Regions from separate parts of the Nocardia sp. NPDC006982 genome, predicted to be linked through region 1. Evidence: riboswitches for the same ligand, from Rfam matches in the RefSeq annotation. Region 1 holds a riboswitch; each other region holds the start of a gene.
What was found. Region 1 has a riboswitch for S-adenosylmethionine ahead of ACFYOW_RS36185 (rhodanese-like domain-containing protein). Riboswitches for the same ligand answer to the same signal wherever they lie in the genome.
Positions count from the first base shown of each region.

Region 2: linked by a shared signal. The riboswitch ahead of ACFYOW_RS37935 (amino acid ABC transporter permease) and the one ahead of ACFYOW_RS36185 (rhodanese-like domain-containing protein) in region 1 are both predicted to bind S-adenosylmethionine.
Region 3: linked by a shared signal. The riboswitch ahead of ACFYOW_RS34300 (aminotransferase class V-fold PLP-dependent enzyme) and the one ahead of ACFYOW_RS36185 (rhodanese-like domain-containing protein) in region 1 are both predicted to bind S-adenosylmethionine.
Region 4: linked by a shared signal. The riboswitch ahead of ACFYOW_RS32360 (homoserine O-acetyltransferase) and the one ahead of ACFYOW_RS36185 (rhodanese-like domain-containing protein) in region 1 are both predicted to bind S-adenosylmethionine.

Region 1 is NZ_JBIAFV010000013.1:66,425-71,171, forward strand. It holds gene ACFYOW_RS36175 (hypothetical protein) at 1-342, shown strand, start outside; gene ACFYOW_RS36180 (O-succinylhomoserine sulfhydrylase) at 464-1,678, opposite strand; gene ACFYOW_RS36185 (rhodanese-like domain-containing protein) at 1,675-2,091, opposite strand; SAM riboswitch class IV at 2,106-2,222, opposite strand; gene ACFYOW_RS36190 (hypothetical protein) at 2,288-2,743, opposite strand; gene ACFYOW_RS36195 (FAD-dependent oxidoreductase) at 3,100-4,515, shown strand; gene ACFYOW_RS36200 (amidohydrolase family protein) at 4,640-4,747, shown strand, end outside.
Region 2 is NZ_JBIAFV010000014.1:170,230-174,976, forward strand. It holds gene ACFYOW_RS37930 (amino acid ABC transporter ATP-binding protein) at 1-635, opposite strand, end outside; gene ACFYOW_RS37935 (amino acid ABC transporter permease) at 632-1,627, opposite strand; SAM riboswitch class I at 1,637-1,730, opposite strand; gene ACFYOW_RS37940 (hypothetical protein) at 2,063-2,776, shown strand; gene ACFYOW_RS37945 (glycosyltransferase) at 2,959-4,101, opposite strand; gene ACFYOW_RS37950 (LppM family (lipo)protein) at 4,110-4,747, opposite strand, start outside.
Region 3 is NZ_JBIAFV010000011.1:192,869-197,615, reverse strand. It holds gene ACFYOW_RS34315 (hypothetical protein) at 1-205, opposite strand, end outside; gene ACFYOW_RS34310 (hypothetical protein) at 210-554, opposite strand; gene ACFYOW_RS34305 (YbaB/EbfC family nucleoid-associated protein) at 558-1,070, opposite strand; gene ACFYOW_RS34300 (aminotransferase class V-fold PLP-dependent enzyme) at 1,337-2,659, opposite strand; SAM riboswitch class IV at 2,706-2,819, opposite strand; gene ACFYOW_RS34295 (LysE family translocator) at 2,933-3,568, shown strand; gene ACFYOW_RS34290 (DHA2 family efflux MFS transporter permease subunit) at 3,613-4,747, opposite strand, start outside.
Region 4 is NZ_JBIAFV010000010.1:66,350-71,096, reverse strand. It holds gene ACFYOW_RS32370 (MFS transporter) at 1-284, opposite strand, end outside; gene ACFYOW_RS32365 (TetR family transcriptional regulator) at 417-1,160, shown strand; SAM riboswitch class IV at 1,204-1,314, shown strand; gene ACFYOW_RS32360 (homoserine O-acetyltransferase) at 1,746-2,858, shown strand; gene ACFYOW_RS32355 (TetR/AcrR family transcriptional regulator) at 2,874-3,563, opposite strand; gene ACFYOW_RS32350 (oxygenase MpaB family protein) at 3,700-4,647, shown strand.

The sequences.
Region 1 (4,747 bases):
CTGCGACCCGCTGCCGCGCCGGTCGCATCGCCCGTCGAGAACCAGGCTGCGATGGCGGAGTTCTCGACCCGATTGGGGCTCGCCGCCACGCTCGGCACATTCGTCGGCACCGTGATCGGTCTGGTCGTCGGGGGCGTTACCGGATGCATTGTGGGTTTGCCGCTGTTCGCGGTGGGCTGCATACCTGCCGCGATCGCCGGTGCGGGGATCGGCGGCGTTCTGGGGACAATTGTCGCCGGGGGGCCGGTCCTGATGCTTTCGGCCGTGGAGCTGATCGACACGCTCAACGCGCCCGAGGGGACGACTAAATGGGCGCAGAACTCTCTGAAACCTGCGAATTAGGTGATCAGCAATGCGGCGCGATAGAGCGCGCCGCATCCCCGATGGCGGCGGCCGTCGCCGGAAACCAGCCACCAGCCAGCCGACTCCACACCGGCGTTACCGACAGCACAGCCTCATACATCTAGCTGAGCGCATGGTCCAGATCGCTCAGCAAATCCTCGACATCCTCCAGTCCAACCGAGATGCGGACGACACCATCGGACAGGCCGATGGTGGCGCGGCCTTCGGGGCCCATGGCGCGGTGGGTTGTGGTGGCGGGGTGGGTGATGAGGGTTTTGGAATCGCCGAGGTTGTTGGAGATATCGATGATGCGCAGGCGGTTGAGGACCTCGAAGGCGCGCTTCTTGGCCTCGGCCTCCGGCGCGTTCAGTTCGAAGGTGACCACGGTGCCGCCGCCGCTCATCTGGCTGGTCGCCAGGTCGTACTGCGGATGCGAGTCCAGGTACGGGTAGCGCACCCACGAGACGGATTTGTTGCCCTCGAGGAAGCGGGCGATGCGCAGTGCGGATTCGGTCGAGTGACGCACGCGCAGCGGCATCGTCTCCAAACCCTTGAGCAGGGTCCATGCGTTGAACGGGCTCAGCGCCGGACCGGTATGGCGCATAAGGTTTTTCACCGGACCGTCGATGTAGTCCTGGGCGCCGAGGATCGCACCACCGAGCACCCGGCCCTGACCATCGATGTGTTTGGTGCCCGAATACACCAGCACATCCGCACCGAGTTCGAAACCGCGCTGCAGCAGTGGCGTGGCGAAGACGTTGTCCAGCACCACTTTCGCGCCTGCGGCATGCGCGAGTTCGGTCACCCGGCGCACGTCGACCAGGGTCTGCATCGGATTGGCCGGTGTCTCGAAGAACACGGCCTGGGTCGGCACCGAAAGCGCCTGCTCCCACTGATCCAGATCATCGCCGTCGACGAAGACCGTCTCCACACCCCAGCGCGGCAGAATCTCGTTGCACACCACGAAGCACGAGCCGAACAGGCTGCGCGCGGCCACAAGTCGATCGCCCGAGCCCAAAAGCGCACCTAGCGCGGTGAATACGGCCGACATGCCGCTCGCGGTAGCGAAACATGCTTCGGCGCCGTCGATCAGACGCAGGCGCTCCTCGAACATGGCGACCGTCGGGTTGCCGTAGCGGGAGTAGACGAAATGCTCGATATCGCCGGTGAACGCCGCCTCGGCCGCCTCGGCGCTCTCATAGACGAAACCGGAGGACAGGTACAGCGCCTCAGCGGTCTCCTCGAATCCCGAGCGGCGCAGGCCACCTCGCACGCCGAGCGTCGCGGGACCGACACCCTCGGGCAGTGGCTTGTCGAACGAACCGCCGGTGATCATGACTGCCGCCAGGGCAGGCCGATGGCGCGCCAGCCGGAGCCGCCGCGATGTCCGAGCTCATCGATCGGGCCTTCGAAGCCCTCCAGCACATTGAACGACGGGGCGATGCCGGCCCCGGTCGCGGCGACCGCCGCACCGATGGAACGCTGTCCGGAGCGACAGAGGAAGACGACGGGCGCAGCCGGATCGCGACCCTCCAGCGCCTTGGTCAGCTGCTCGACGAACTCACCGTTGCGGGCGCCGTTGCTGTCGACCCATTCGATCAGCACCGTCGGCCGTTCGATCGAGGTCGTATCCGGCACACCGACGAAACGCCATTCGGCCTCGGTGCGCACGTCTACCAAGACAGCTTCGGGATTGTCCTGCAACAACTCCCACGCCTGCTGTGGGGTGATGTCACCGGCATATGTCATGCGATCCTCCTGTGAATCCACGCTTGCCGCACCTGGGTTTCGGTGCGCGGCCAGGTCGTCACCCGGAGCACCCCACCGCGGAGGAGGGTTGCCGACCAGCCAGCCGGGGCTTGGCGCTGGTACTCATGACCCGAAAATGAGATTGCCTGGGCAGGGGCCGCCATGTCAAACCCCAGTTCGCACCGCGCAGAAGGAATCAACCGCAGACGATCCATCGGTCTTGGGAGCGGGTCAGATTCCAGGTTGCCGGGGTCTCCCGGCCCTCGACCGCGATGGTCACCGTCGCCTTGGCTTTATCGCCGTCGACCATCGCATTCTCAATCTTGGTGACCTTGATCGACTTTCCGGCCGCGGCCCCGCCGAATTGACCGGCGAGCGGCGTCTTGCTCTCGTCGAAGCCCTGACAGGCCACGCCCGGCGGCGGCGTGTTGTCGGTGGTGGCGCGGGCCTCTGCGTAGCGCTGCACCGCGGCCGCGATCTTGTCCGATTCTGTGACATTTTTCTCAGCGGGCGAAAGCACCGCACCGAGCACGATCGCGACCAGCACGACAGCGGCGAAGACGGCCGCCGCGATGAACGGCGCGATGGAGCGACGATCGGTCTGATCGACCTCGATTACGGGTTCTTCATCGGTGCCCTGCTGCTCTGTCATGGGTCGATCATCCCTGGTGGACGGCGGTATCCGGCATTCGGCCCCGGAACCTGCGCCGCGCGGATTTGATAGATGTGCGCAGAGCGGGTAGTCACGGTAGGTGGGCCGGGGGCAGCAAACACCCGGTGTACGCACCGCCGCAGGGTGCGCGCTGTGCCACCGATAGAATCGCGAGACTGCGGCGTGGCTGTCATAGCCGAGATGGCCGCCTGTTCGCATCAGCAGATGCGACCGAGAGGGTGCGTCAAGTTAGCCTAAGCTAAGACTGACGCCGTCAATTGTTTCGACCATAAGGGTGCGCGTAAAAGATGACCGAACAGAGTGCTGAGTCGACTAGCGGTGTGCGCGGGCCCTCCGTGGTTACGCAAGCTGCCTCCTCCGGGCCTGACGCGCACACCGCGGGGTCTCGCCCGCTTCGCATCGCGATCGTGGGCGCGGGCCCGGCCGGAATCTACGCCGCCGACGCGTTGATGAAGTCCGATGCCGAGGTGAGCATCGACCTGTACGAGCGCATGCCCGCGCCGTTCGGGTTGATCCGCTACGGCGTCGCGCCGGACCATCCGCGCATCAAGGGCATCATCACCGCCCTGCACAAGGTGCTGGACAAACCGCAGGTCCGCCTGCTCGGCAATATCGACTACGGCACCGACATCACCCTCGACGATCTGCGCACGTTCTATGACGCGGTGATCTTCTCCACCGGCGCCAACGCCGACCGCGCGCTGCCCATCCCCGGCATCGACCTGGACGGCAGCTACGGCGCCGCGGACTTCGTGTCCTGGTACGACGGGCATCCGGACGTGCCGCGCACCTGGCCGCTGGAGGCGGAGAAGGTCGCGGTCCTCGGTGTCGGCAATGTCGCACTCGACGTGGCGCGCGTGCTGGCCAAGACCGGCGACGAACTGCTGCCGACCGAGATCCCGCCGAACGTCTACAACGGACTGCAGGCCAATAAGGCCGTCGAGGTGCACGTCTTCGGCCGCCGCGGCCCGGCGCAGGCCAAGTTCACCCCGCTCGAGCTGCGCGAACTCGACCATTCCCCGACCATCGAGGTCATCGTCGATCCCGAGGACATCGACTACGACGAGGGCTCCGAGGCCGCGCGCAGGCACTCCAAGCAGGTCGACATGATCGCCAACACCCTCGAGCAGTGGGCCATCCGCGATGTCGGTAACCGCCCGCACAAGCTGTTCCTGCACTTCTTCGAGTCCCCGGCCGAGATCCTCGGCGAGGACGGCAAGGTCGCCGGCCTGCGCACCGAGCGCACCCAGCTCGACGGCACCGGCAATGTCAAGGGCACCGGCGTGTTCAAGGACTGGGACGTCCAGGCCGTTTACCGCGCCGTGGGTTACCTGTCGCAGAACCTCACCAACCTGCCGTTCGACGATCAGGCCGGTGTCGTTCCGAACGAGGCCGGACGCGTCCTGGCCGACGAGGATGCCGACGGTGCGGACCGCTATCTGCCCGCCACCTACGTCACCGGCTGGATCAAGCGCGGTCCGGTCGGCCTCATCGGCCACACCAAGGGTGACGCCAACGAGACCGTTGCCTGCCTGCTCGACGACAGCGTGAACTTCACCCCGGCCGCGAAGCCGGAACTGGATGCGGTCACCGAATTCCTGGAGAGCAAGGGCATCCCGTTCACCACCTGGCAGGGCTGGTACCGCCTCGACGCACACGAGCGCGCCCTCGGCGAGCCGGAGGGCCGCGAGCGCGTCAAGGTCGTCGAGCGCGAGGACATGCTGCGCGCGAGCGAGCCGCACAAGGTCTAGTGCGAACGCCACGGGGGGTGATCGTCACCTCCTGTGGTTCTCGACAATCCGACACGGCTGCGGCAGCACAAAATCTGTCGGGTCTGCCGCAGCGGAAATTCCGTCTCTGAGGCATTCTGTACAAGTGTTCGATGCCCATCTCCACATCTTCGACCCGCGGTTCCCGCTGGCCGAGAACGAGGGCTACCTGCCCGACCCGTTCACCATCGCCGATTATCGAAAGCGTATGTCG
Region 2 (4,747 bases), on a different contig from region 1:
GTGACGATCACCAGCGCGGTCCCGCCGTCGGCGAGGTCGCGGATCACATCGAGGACTTCGCCGACGAGCTCCGGATCCAGCGCGGAGGTGGGTTCGTCGAAGAGGATCACCGGCGGTCGCAGCGCCAATGCCCGCGCGATGGCCACGCGCTGCTGTTGTCCGCCGGACAGCCGCCGCGGATAGGCGTCGGTCAGGTCGCCGATGCCGACCCGCTCGAGCAAATCCCGTGCCTCGGACTCGATTTCCGCACGCGGGCGACCCTGCGCGGAAATCGGTGCGAGCGTGACATTGTCGAGCACCGTCAGATGCGGGAAGAGATTGAACTGCTGGAAGACGAAGCCGATATGCGAGCGCTGTTTTCGCACTTCGCGGTCCGGCAGCGCATGCAACTTATTGCGGCGCAGCCGATATCCGATCAGTTCGCCGTCGATGTGCACGGTGCCCGCATCCAGCGACTCCAGATGGTTGACCACCCGCAGCAGCGTCGACTTGCCGGATCCGGACGGTCCGATCACGGCGACCACTTCACCGGCCCGCACGGTCAGATCGATGCCGGCAAGGACCTCGGTGCTGCCGTAGGACTTACGCACACCGCGCACCTGTACCGCAGGGGCCTGGGCCACCGGCGCGCTCATCGAGTCGCTCCGCGCGGTGCGGCGGAACCGATTTCGGCGATTTCGCGCAGCCCGCGCCAGACCTTCTGCACCGGTGTCGGTGGGGGCGTGCGGTGCGTGCCCTTGGCGTAGTGGCGTTCGATATAGAACTGCACCACCGACAGAATCGTGGTCAGCACGATGTACCAGACGGTGGCCACCATGAGCAGTGGCACCACCCGGCCGTTGCGGCCGTAGATCACCTGGACCTGGTAGAAGAGTTCCGCGATCGCCATGACCGAGACGATCGAGGTGCCCTTGAACAGGCTGATCACCTCATTGGTCGCATTCGGCAGAATCGAGCGCATGGCCTGCGGGACGATGACCGTGCGGAACTGGCGGACCGGTGGAATACCGAGTGCCGCAGCTGCTTCCAGCTGCCCCGGATCGACCGAAATGTATCCGGCCCGGATGATCTCGGCCGCATACGCCGCCTGATGCAACGCGAGGCCGATGACCGCCGCGGTGAAACCGCTGATCACCCCGTTCACCTCGAAGGTGAGAAAGGAAGGGCCGAACGGGATTCCGAGCGAAAGCGTGTGGTAGAGGTAGGCGATGTTGAACCAGAACAGCAGTTGCACGATCAGCGGAATCGAGCGGAACGCCCAGATGTAGACCCACGAGATCACCCGCAGCACCGGATTGTTCGACAGGCGGGCGATCGCCAATGCCGTACCGATCAGAAAGCCTAGCGCCGTACCCCACAGGGTCAGCTCCAAGGTGACCTTCAGCGCCGACAGCACCGATTTCGCGGTGAAGTACTTGGCGAACGTCGACCAATCCCAGCCCGGATTGGTGGCCAGTCCGTGGACGAACTGTGCGAGCAGCACGAGCGCGACGGCGCTGACGACCCAGCGCCACGGATGCCAGGATTTGGCGATCGCCGGTGCGTCGGTACTGCTTACGGTGGCGGTGGGTGCAGCCGGTATCGGGACATCCGATACCGGAGTATCGGATGCGACGGATGCGCTCATATTTCGGTTCCTCCATCGTTCCCGGCGGAAGCACCCGCACCCGGTGACCGGGGGGTTGCTGCGACGTCGACGAGCCAGGTCTCTCGGTCGCTCTGGATGGTGTGTCCGACGCCGAGCACGGGTCGGTCAATGGGTCTAGCCGAAATATCATGCGAAGCAGGCGAAGTCCGGCACAAGGGTACGAATCAGCGTGAGCGCAGACCTTGCTTGCATGGTCGTGAGCAGTCACTATTGGTCCGGTCGCGCATTGGATCGCGGCATTTCGGAGCAAGTTTTCCGCGTGCTCTTCGTCCGGATTGCCCGCCTGGGCAGCGCCGCGGCGGTCCATCGGGACGCGCGGCGCGAACGTGTCGACCGCCAAAATAAACGCGGTTGCGAAGGTTTGCCGGAGTACTCTCGGACCTCGATTCGTGCCCGACGATGAGGAGGTCCGCCGTGACCCTGCTGCGCCGTCTGACCACGCTAGCCACCATCGCGACCGGTACGGCCGCGCTGACTCTCGCCGCCCCCGGCATCGCCGCCGCGGGTCCGGCGGCGATGCCCGCCCCCGCCGTTCCGGCCGCGACCGCACCGTCCACCCCGACCGCACCAGGTGATCTGTTCGCCGGTTACCGAGCCGTCGTGGACGCGCTGCGCACCTTCGACATCGACCCGTTCCTGTACCCGGCGCTCGCGCCGTTCTGCTCCGACACCGGCAGCCTCGGTCTGGTGCCCGCGGTTGCGGGCGCAGTCCCCGGGCCGTGGCCCAAAACCACGGTGGCCATTCCGGGACTCGACCCGAGCGCCGTCAAGGCGGGCCAGGTCATGTTCACCTTCGTCCCCTACGGCCTCGGCCCGGACAGCACGAATGCTTCAGGCATGAACGTCGCCTGGGTCAACCTGGCCAATGGCCGCAGCGGCATCACCGCCATGGGATCGATCTCCGATGTGGTCCGCACGATGGTGCCCGCCGAAACCCCGACCGAGATAAGGCCACTGGCCGAACGCGCCATCCAAGACTTCTTCGCCGTATTCCCGGTCGGCGGTGTGCGCGCGGTTCCCGTCGACACCGGATCCGGCACCGTACTCGCCGCCGTCTTCGGCACCGTGGACCACGGCACCAAGTCCTGCTTCTTCGTCCCGACCATAGGACTCACCACAGTGCGCTGATCCACGGGCCCTGGCCGAGACAGGCTCGGGGCCCGTGGACAGATCCCGGCCCCGCGGAATCGACTGCGGTCGCCGGCGCAGCCCGCCCCATCCCTGAGAGTCCTGAGGACCGATCAAGATCAGGTGGCACTGGCGGCTGGGTCTTCTCGGGCGATGCCGCCACGGATCCCACCTGATCTTGATCAGCGGGTCAAGGGGCGGGACTTCCAGGTCAACGCGCCGGTGCGGTGGGCGCGGCGGGAGCGGGTCCAGAGGCGGAGGTAGGCGTCGATGGAGATCGGATGTGCCAGGGCAGCAAGGGCGTCGGTGCGGGTCGTGGCGCCGCGTTCCAGTGAGCGCGCGAGCAGGCGGCTGGCGACCGCGGCGCCGTAGCCGATGAGACCGGCGGTGCGTATGGAGCCCTGGCCGCCGATCGCGGCCAGTGGGGGCGCCCAGTAGGCCAGTGTCGCAACGGCTCCCACCGCCGCGCCGCCGATTGTCGTGCCGCCGTAGGCGGACCACAGCCAACGGTTGTAACCGGTCTCCAGTTCGGCTGCGCCACGGTACATTCGGGTGCTCGCCGCTCGGCCTGCCGCGACCAGCGCGGTCCGGCGACCCGAGCGACGCAGCGCGCGAGCGATATCCAGGTCCTCGGTCGGGCTCGCGGCGACCGCGGCATGCCCGCCGATGGCGTGGTAGGCGGTGGCGTCGAACACCAGGAACTGGCCGCAGGCCACGGCTGTCGAGGGGCGCAGGCTGCGATTGGCGGCCGCGATCGGCAGGCTCGTCGCCCACGACCAGCACAGCAGCGGCTGCACCAGCGCCTCGGCCAGCGATTCGGTCACCTGGTACGGCCACGGTGACAACAATGCGGCTCGGCTGCGGCGCAATTCGGCGGTCGCCGCGGCGACCGCATTCGGTGCCAGTCGTACATCGGCATCGAGAAAGATCAGCACCGTGGCATCGGCCAACTCGGCCAGTCGCGCGCAGGCCGCGGCCTTTCCGGTCCATCCGGGTGCGGGTTCGGTCTCGGAGCGGAACACCGTGAAGCGCGAATCGTCCGCAATCGCGTCGAGCGCGGCCGCTTCGGTCCCGTCCGACGACGCGTCGTCGAGAATCAGCACCCGCAGTCGCGGCACACCCACCTGGCCACGGAGATCATTGATCAGCTCGGGCAGTCGCTGTGCCTCATCGCGTGCCGGGATACACACCGACACCGGCTCGATCACGGTATTCGGTCCGGCCGAGAGCCTGCGCACCGTCACGCGGTTGAACAACGCTGTCCCGCAACCGAACAGCGCGATACCCGCGCCCGTCCACGCGGCGATCGCCGCGCCCGCGCGCAGGGTTCGCGTCAGCGGCGGGTCAGCGAACGCCACAGATTGCTCGGTGAGAAGTTGGTTTCCGGTGCACCGGGCGGTGCCGGGTTGCGGTCCATGTAGGCGATGGCGGCGATGATGGCGGCGACGGCGAGGGTGATACCGCCGACGATGCCTGCCCAGCCCGCGAAGGAGCGGGTATTCGGGTCCGCGTAGCTGACCTCGGCGCGCAGGGTAGAGACATCGCCGGGCGGCAGTTTCCAGGAGACGGTCGAGTCGTCCTCGCGATTGCCGTTGGTCTTGGCGACGCGGGCCGGGAAAGCCACGGTGAACTGCACATCCGAACCGTGCGGTGGAACGGATTTCAGATCGACCCGGCCATTGAGGCTGACCAGGTCGCCGGTGCGCTGGAACGACAGGTTGAACATGCCCTGGGTCTGATCGGAGAGCGCGCCGAGCTGGCCGACCTCACCGAAGGACAGATCCTCGAAGAACACCTTGCTGCCCACATAGCCGTCCTGGCTGTACGGCTCGACCCGAACCTTCGCGGCCAGCGAATCGGGCGCCTTCAGCTGCGGGCCCTTGTCATTGGCGTCCGCGGGCACCACCGCGGCCACGATCCGTCCGGAGACCCGGTCATTGGACGACACACCCATCGACACCTGCACCCGCA
Region 3 (4,747 bases), on a different contig from region 1:
CGATCGCGTCGTGGGTCTCGCCCTCGATATGGCCGAGTGCCTCTTGGAATTTGGTATCGATCTTGCCGGAGTACTTCTCCAGCGTATTCGCCATCGCCTCGGCCTTGTTGCCCAAACTGAACAGCTTGGTCTCATCCGCCTTCGGCCAGCGATAGACGACGACCGCCGCCACCGGCTCCAGCGCCGCTGGTATCTGCAATCCCATGCGGCTACCCCTTGCCGTTCTCGTCGAGCAGGCCGGTGATCTTCTCGACGGCCGACTCGAAGTCCCCATCGGTCGTCGTCACGGCGTCCGCGACGGCGGTGAAACGCTTCTGGACCGATCCGAGCAGGCTGATCACACCGTCGAGCATCTCGGTCGCATCCTCGACAGGGCCCAGGAAGTTCTGCAGGAAGGCCTTTCCGAATTCGTCATCGCCGATGCCGTCGCCGTCCTCGCTCAGCGCGCTGGTGAATTCCGCCACCTCGGTGGCGAATTCGGTGCCCAGCGAACCGATTTCGGTCGCGATCGAACGGAACTGCGCCGGATCGAGCCGGAAGTTGCTGTTGCCCATGACCTACCAGCCCTTCCAATGCGGGCCCTCGTCGTCCGGATCCTCGTCCAGCCGCCGAGGGAACTCCATCTGCGGCTCCGGTTCGGGCTCCGGCGGAGGCGGCGGCAGGATATTTCCGTCGGGCCGGGCGATCGCCGGCAGTTCGCCGAACGGATCCTCGGGCAGCCCGACCTCCGACACCGCCGCGAGCACCGGCGCCAGGCGCGCGTCGAGCTGCTCCTTGGCGGCCCGGGCCGCGGCCTGCGCCGCCTCGGTCATCGCCGCACCGAGCCGCTCCGGATTCGAGCGCTTGAACGCCTCCGGCGCCACCCACACATCCAGCGCAATGCCCGCCGAATTCGCCGTCACCCGAACCAGCTGATCCTGGGACCAGCCCTGCACTGTCAGGTTGGCCAGCTCGGTCTTCGCCGCGCCGAACTGCTCTAGCTGCCGCTCGTAGACATCGGTCATCTGGTCGATTCGGCCGCGCATCCCGTCCGTCCAGGACTGGAGCGTGTCCCGCTCTGCCGAATTCATTCAGCCGCCTTTCCGTACCCCCGCCCCGGCCGGACGAGTGCCATCACTTTTCTAGACGCAAGGGATGGAGCGGCGGTTCCGCGGTACCGCAAATTGTTTGGTGAATTCTTCAGAGCGAATTCTGCACGCCGGCGGATCATGCCGACCTGGCCGAATCCGCCGCCCAGGCTCCGCGCACGTTCGTCCGCTGGCCATAAGTTCATCCGGTCCTCGGACCGCGTCAGCCCAATGCCGGGCGGCAGCTACGACCGAGCCGACGGCTCGGATCAGCCGATCGAGCAGGGCGCGGCGCCATCGTTGGTTTCGGGGTGGGCGAAGGGGCGGGTCTCCGGTGTCGGGTTCCAAAGTCCGTCAGTACTGGCGTAATTCCACGACGCACCCTTGTCGACGAGAGTAGCGATGGCCTCGACCAGCCGATCCACATCGGCGGAGCTGGTGCCGAGGCCGATGCTGGCACGCAGCGCACCGTCCAGGCCGAGACGCTCGAGCAGCGGGTGCGCGCAGAAGCGCCCGTCGCGTATGCCGATGCCGTGTTCGGCGGAGAGATAGGCCGCGACGTGTCCGGGGACGAATCCGTCCAGGGTGAAGGCGACAATGCCGACGGTGTCGGGGCTGTCGTCCCAGATGCGCAGCAGGTTGACCCCCGCAATCGCGGACAGCCCGGCACGCAGGCGATCGGCGAGCCTTCGCTCATGCGCGGCAAGGGTTTTCGGATCGATCGCGCACAGCGCATCACATGCGGCGGCGAGCGCGGCCGCGCCCAGGACATTCGGCGAACCGGCCTCGTGACGCTGCGGTGCCGATGCCCATTCCGTGCTGGTAGTGGTGACCTCGCGGACCGCCCCGCCGCCCGCCAGATAAGGTTCGGCGGCATCGAGCCAATCCCGGCGTCCGACAAGCACTCCCGCGCCGAACGGTGCGTAGAGCTTGTGACCGGAAAAGGCGAGGTAGTCGATTCCGGTGGCGCGCAGGCTGATTCGACGATGCGGTGCCAGCTGCGCGGCATCGACCAGGATGCGCGCACCGCACTGGTGCGCGATGGTGGCCAGGCGCTCGAGCGGCAGCACCTCACCGGTCACATTGGACGCGCCGGTGACCGCGAGCAATGCCGCCGGCTTACTGCACAATTCGGCGATCAGCTGGCGGATCGTCTCCTCGACGGTCGCCGCGGCCTTGACGACGCGACGACCGTGCCGGGTCCAGGGCAGGAGGTTCGCATGATGTTCGATATCCAGCACCACGGTGTCGCCGGGCACACAGGCGGCGAGCAGATTCAGCGAATCGGTGGTGTTGCGGGTGAACACCACGACTTGGCCGTCGGCGGCGTCGAGGAAGCGGGTGACCGAACCGCGTGCGGCCTCGTAGCACTCGGTGGAGATCCGCGAGGCGTAACCGGCGCCGCGGTGCACGCTCGCGTAGAACGGCAGCAGCTGCTGCACGCGGTCGGTGACCTGCGCCAATGCCGGTGCGCTAGCGGCGTAGTCGAAGTTCGCGTAGGTGGTCGTTCCGCCCTGTACCAGCGGCACTCGGAGATCGTCGCCGGAGACCCGGGCGAGGGCGGCACAGCTCTGATCGATTACAGCGGTCATCACAAAATCCCATCGGCTATGGGACCCGAAATCTGGTGATCATCCGAGTCCGCGCTTGCCGCACCCGGTCGGGCTGCGGCCCGGTCGTCACCCGGAGCACCCCACCGCGGAGGAGGGTTGCCGACCAGCTAGCCGGGGCTTGACGCTGGCACTCATGACCTGAACCGAGATTGGCAGATACCGCACCGCCCTGTCAACCGGTCCATTGCTGCATACACATGCAGTCGAATAAATAACCTTGCAATGCCGAGTGATGTGCGATCTGATCGAGAGGTGACGCTTTCCCTGCTGCTCAGCTTCATCGGCCTGTGCATTCTGCTGTCGATCACGCCCGGCCCGGATTCGTTCCTGGTGCTGCGCTTCTCGATCGTGGACGCGCGACCCGGTATTGCCGCGGCGATCGGCTCGGCATTGGGCGGGATCGTGTGGGCGGTGGTGGTCGCGGCAGGGGTGGCCGCCCTGCTGGAACAGTCCGCGACGGCCTACCGAACGCTCAAGGTCATCGGCGGAATCTACTTGGTGTACTTGGGAATTCGCGCACTGATCGATCACCGCAAGCAGCGCAGGGCGGGCACCGCCGCGGCGTCCGGACAGTCGGCCGCGGAGGCCCCCGCCTCGATCCGCTCGGCATTCGCCGCAGGCCTGGTGTCGTGCATGTTCAACCCGAAGGTCGGGCTGTTCTACCTGGCGGTACTGCCGCAATTCCTCACCGATGTCACATTTCTGAACACCCTCGCCCTTGGCGCCATCGAATGCTCCATTGCCGCCGTCGAGATGATCCTGCTCGCCGTGCTGGCGTCACGAGCGGTTGCCATGTTGCGCCGACCACAGGTTCGCGATCGGCTCGAACAGATCAGCGCGGCCATACTCGCAGCGCTCGGCATCGGCACGGCCGCTTCCGCCGCGTAATCCGGCATGCGCCTGGCCGGTCGCCACCGACCAGGCGCACAGCGTCACGGATTCGGCTGAATCTCTTTGCGCCACAGCAATAGTGATGCGATCAACGAGATGACCGACGCGGCCGTGAGCCACCAGAACGCGTGCCGGAACCCGGCATCCACCGACAATCCCGCAGCGGCCGCGCGATACAGCACCACCGCGAGCAGTGCCGCTCCGATCGACCCGCCGACCCGCTGCAGAATATTCACGAACGATGCCGCATCCGGCAGCTGATCGGGCCGCGCCGCGGCGTAGGCCGCAGCGATGATCGGCACCCCGGTCAATCCGGTCGCCACACCGCGGATCAACAGAAGTACCTGCACGACAACGGGATTCATCGACGCATCGCCGAACGCGAACGGCACCGTGACTGCGGCCGTCACCGCACTGCCGACCACCGCGACCACTCCCCCGCCGTACCGATCGGTCAAGCGCCCGCCGACGGGCAGCGCGATGATGCCACCGATCCCGAAGGACATGAGCAGCAAACCCGTCGCGATGAGACCGTCGCGATGCAGCACTTGAAAGTACAACGGCAGCAACAGCATTGCCCCGAACAGCGACGCACCGGCGAAGAAGTTCGCCACATTCGCCGTCGCGAATACCGGATGCCGGAACATTCCGACATCGAGCAGACTTCCGCCGCCACCGCGCACCGACCGCACCACGAACAGGCCGAGCGCCAACACCCCGACCACTACCGACACCCAGACCGTCGGCGCGGAAACGCTACCGCGACTGCCGAATTCACCCAGCCCATAGACCAGCGCCGACAGCCCGACCGCGATCAATGCGAATCCGGTGGCATCGAATCGACCGCCGTTGCCCGACGCCTGCGCCCGCGGTAACAGCCGACGCCCCAGGACGAACGCCACCAGCCCGAACGGGATATTGATCAGGAACAACCACTCCCAATCCAGGTTCGCCAGCATGACGCCGCCGATGGTCGGTCCGATCGCGGGCGCGGTGACCACCGCGATGCCGACGACACTCATTACCCGGCCCAACCGATGCGGACCCGCGACCTGCCCGAGCAGCGTCTGCCCGGCGGGCACCAATAGCCCCGCGGCCAGACCCTGCGCGATCCGAAAACCGATGAGCCAGCCGATATTCGGAGCCAGCGCGCACAGTCCCGAGGTCACCGTGAAT
Region 4 (4,747 bases), on a different contig from region 1:
GCGAAGCCGACCAGGCCGACGATGAAGATCCGACGCCGCCCGACGTAGTCGGCCAGCCGTCCGCCGAGCAGCAGCAGACCGCCGAAAATCAGCGTGTAGGCGGTCAGCATCCACTGCCGATTGCCGTCGCTGATGTCGAGATCCTGCTGGGCGAAGGGCAGCGAGATGGTCACGATGGTGGCGTCGAGAACCACCATGAGCTGGGCCAATGCGATCACCCCCAAGGCCCACCAGCGTGCCGAACTCGTTTGCTTCTCCAGAACTTCCACCGCAGTCTCGCTCACCTTGGTCTCCTCGTCCGACGTTCGTGCAGCCATCCTGTCATTGGCAGACATTTGTCGTCAAGAGAAAAATGTCGCACTACGACATTTGACTGTTAAGGACACAAACCGTCCCGATTGCGTTAACATGAGGCCATGCTCGAGTCATCGACGCCGATCGGCGCGAGCGCCACAGCCGAGGACGCTGTGCGCGCCCCAGCGAACCCAGGGCCCAATGCGTCCGGCGGTCCGGGGTTGCGCGAGCGCAAGAAGCAGCAGACCCGGTTGCGCATCATCGAGGTGGCGCTCGACCTGTGCGACGCACAGGGATTCGACGCGACGACGGTCGAACAGATCGCGGACCGCGCGGATGTTTCCCCGCGCACGATCAACCGGTATTTCGACAGCAAAGAGGCCATCGTCCTCGGGCCGGTCAAGGACTTCGGACTCGCGATCGCCGAATGCCTGCGCGGACTCCCGGTCACTGGCAATGAGCTGCAATCGCTGCGCGAGGCCTTCCTGCTGGTCGTCGACCAAGCCGCGGTGAATGTCGAGGGACCGCTGTCGTTCCGGCGCTTCCAGCAGATGCAGCGGATCCTGCGCAGCAGTCCGACGGTCAGTGCGCAGAGCATGGAACTGGCCGACGATAAGAACGCCGCGATCGCCGACGTGATCGCCGAGCGACTCGGCACCCAGCCCGACGCGCTACCGGTACGACTGGTCGTCGGCGCCTGGCAGCTGATCGGCCACCTCAGCATGGAGTGCCAGAACTCGATCTTCGACGAGGAAGACACCGCCGCGGCCGCCGCGGAGGCCCGCACCGGATTCACCACGTCGTTCGACGAGTTCATGCGTGTATGCACCGGGCAGCCCGCGACCGAACCGGCGGACAACCGGTAACGGATTTCAATCGCCGACCGCGCGCCGGTTACCATGTCCGTCAGGTCATGAGTGCCAGCGCGAAGCCCCGGCTTGCTGGACGGCAACCCTCCAGCAGCGGTGGGGTGCTCCGGGTGATGACCGGGCTCTCGATGGTCGAGAGCAAGCGCGCACTTCAGGAGGTATTTCCGATGAGTTGTTGTCCGTTACCCAGATCCCGATAAGACCTGCTGGCGAACAACCCTTTGGAGCACGACATGAGTGACCCCATCGCGTCCGCGGCCGCACTCCCGGTCTACCGGACCACGGCCCGGTTCAGTCGGGTAGCTAACATCGAGGATGTGCGTCCCCTCGTGATTCCCCCGGCATCGGCGACGCACTGTCCGCGGCGGGCTGTTTTCACGGCGGCGACGACGTGAGCGAGCGTAAGCGAGTGAACCAAAAACACAGCCGAGCATCGCTCGGTCATGGCGGAGCCGAGCGCCAGCGAGGCGGAGTCATGAGCGAGCGAACCATCGACACAGCACCCTCGGTCGCGACGGAGCCGAGCGCCGGCGAGGCGGAGTCGTGACCGTGACCGACCCCAGTACCGCGCGTTCGTCCGCGGTGGCCCTGCCACCGCCGGACGGGAGGCTCGGCATCATTGCCATCGGGGACGTGCGGCTGGAGACCGGCGCGGTCATCCCGGACGTTCATCTGGCCGTCCAGCGCTGGGGTGAGCTCTCCCCCGCACTGGACAACGTGGTGCTCGTCGAGCACGCGCTGACCGGCGATTCGCATGTCGTCGGGGTGCCCGACGATATCCATCCGCTGCCCGGCTGGTGGGACGGCATGGTCGGGCCGGGCGCACCGGTGGATACCGACGAATGGTGCGTCATCGCGACGAATGTGCTCGGCGGCTGCAAGGGCAGCACCGGCCCCTCGACGCTGGCACCGGACGGAAAGCCTTGGGGTGCAAGGTTTCCGGAGATATCTATCCGCGATCAGGTGACCGCGGAAGCGGCGCTGCTCGATCTGCTCGGCATCGAACGCCTGGCCGCCGTCGTCGGCGGTTCGATGGGCGGCATGCGGGTGCTGGAGTGGATGGTCGGCGCGCCGGAGCGGGTCGTATCCGCACTGGTACTTGCCGTCGGCGCACGCGCCACCGCCGACCAGATCGGCACGCAGACAACGCAAATCGCCGCCATCAAGGCCGATCCGGACTGGCAGGGCGGCGACTACCACGACACCGATCGCGCCCCGACGACCGGCATGGGCATCGCCCGCCGCATCGCACACCTGACCTACCGCACCGAGGGCGAACTCGATCACCGCTTCGAGAACAATGCGCAGGGCGACGAGGATCCGCGCAACGGCGGCCGCTACGCGGTACAGAGCTATCTGGACCACCAGGCCGAAAAGCTTTGCAGCCGTTTCGATCCCGCCACCTACGTGCTGCTGACCGAGGCGATGAACCGGCACGATATCGGCCGCGGGCGCGGCGGCATCGCGGCCGCCCTCGCCGCCACCCCGGTACCGTGCGTGGTCGGCGGCGTCGACTCGGATCGCTTGTACCCGTTGCGAACTCAACAGGAACTGGCCGACGGACTGCCGGGCTGCGAGGGCCTGGAGATCGTGCACTCCCGCGACGGCCACGACGGCTTCCTCACCGAAGCCGCCGCCGTATCCAAGCTGCTGACCGAGACAATGCGGTTGGCGCGAGTCGGTCGCAACGGCTGAAAGTTCGGCGTCCCATCATTCGGTTGACTGTGCGGCGGGGGCTCCGACGAGCAGTTGGACGATGGAGTGGACGAAGCCTTCCAATCGCTCGCGCGGATACTCGTCCGGCGCGCTGACCGCGAGCCTGCCGAGCATCTCGGCGACGCTCAACACCGAGTTGGTAAGTAGTGCGGAATCCATTCCCGCCCAACGAGGATCGAGTGCGATGCCCATACTGACCAGGGATTCGGCCTGGGTGAAGATACCGGTGCGGGAATCGGCTAGTGCCGCACGGTATTCGTCGGGGGCGCTGCCGGGAGTGGCGAGGATCAGGCGCCAGCGCGTCGGATTCTCCAGTGCGACACCGACGAACGCTTCGACCGTAGCCGAGGCCGCAGTCACCGGATCGGTACCGAGCAGATCGGTGGGCAGGGTCGCGGCGACCTGCTCGAGACCGCGTTCGCGTTCGCGTTCCAGCAGTGCCGCAACGAGTTCCGCGCGAGTCTTGAACACGGTGTACAGCACCGGTTTCCCGACGCCCGCCTCCTGCGCGACCGCCTCCATGCTCAGCTGGTGCAACTCCACCCTGCTCAACACCGCGTAGGCGGCGTCGAGCAGTTGGACGCGGCGCTCCTCGGGAGGTAGGCGTGGCGCGTATCGCCGTCGCGGCCGGTCCGGCGCGGTGCGCGATTCCGTCACTGTCGATTCACCTCCATTCGCGTCCATCCTGTCAGCATCGGCCTCCGGTTATGGAATCCATCCGAGAACAAATGCTACGCGACCGTTGTATTGCCTGGCGACAATTGCTACGGTTGCGTTGTATTCGCCGATCCAGGAGGGCGAGCAGGCAAAGGAGCAGCAGATGTCCTTCGATCCGACCACCCTTCGCCGGGACGACTACGGGTTCTTCGGCCCAGATTCGCCCAGCTGGAAGATCTGGACCGCGCCGACCGCCGTGATCGGCTTCCAGCGCGCGGTGGTACTCGAGCACTTCGACCCGTTCCTGACCGCGGCCGTCGCCGATTCGCAGGGCATCTACTCCGACCCGCGCAGCCGGCTGGACCACACCTTCGCCTACTTCCTGCTCGTCGCGATCGCCGACGGCCGCACAGCCATCGAGGCCTCGGAACATCTGATGCAGGTGCACGCGCCGATGACCGGCATCGAACCGATCAGCGGCAGGCGCTACAGCGCGAACAGTCCGGACACCCAACTGTGGATCCACATCACAGGCTGGCATTCGGTGCTCAAGGCGTACGAGGTGTTCGGCCCCGGTCCGCTCAGCCCGGAGGAAGAGGCGCGCTACTGGCGCGAGTGCGCGATCGCCGCCGAACTGCAGACCTGTAAGCCGGAGGATGTGCCGCGCTCTCGCGAGGAGGTGCGCGCGTACTTCGCGAAGGTCCGTCCCAGCCTGTGCACCTCCGAGCGTGCCGAGGATGGCATGCACCACCTGCTGTGGACCTCGCCGCGCAACGGCGCGGGCATCAGTTATGCCCTCGGCAGTCGGCTACTGTCCCTGGCTTCGGTTGCCACACTGCCGAAATGGATGCGCAAGCTCGGCCGCTTCGATCGCTGGGGAATCGTCGATCTACTCGTCCGACCGGCCGCCAAGACCATCGTGCGGGGCAGCGCCGCATTCAATTCGTTCGGCCTGATCACTGCCGCACCATTCATCGCACCGATGGCGGGTCAGATCCTGGAGCAGCACCTGAAGGGCGAGCCGCCGGCCCGACTGGAGACGATTACGCCGAGCGAGGCGCGCCGGTTGTACGGCGGGCGCGGTCGGCGCGCGGTAGCCGAGGTCGGCTAACGCGCGGCTTCGATGCGATTGATTCCGAGCGATACTCATCGAGCCGGAGCTGACGCCGCACTTCGGCACGAGTGAACCGGCGGCTCCGCAAGATTAAGGT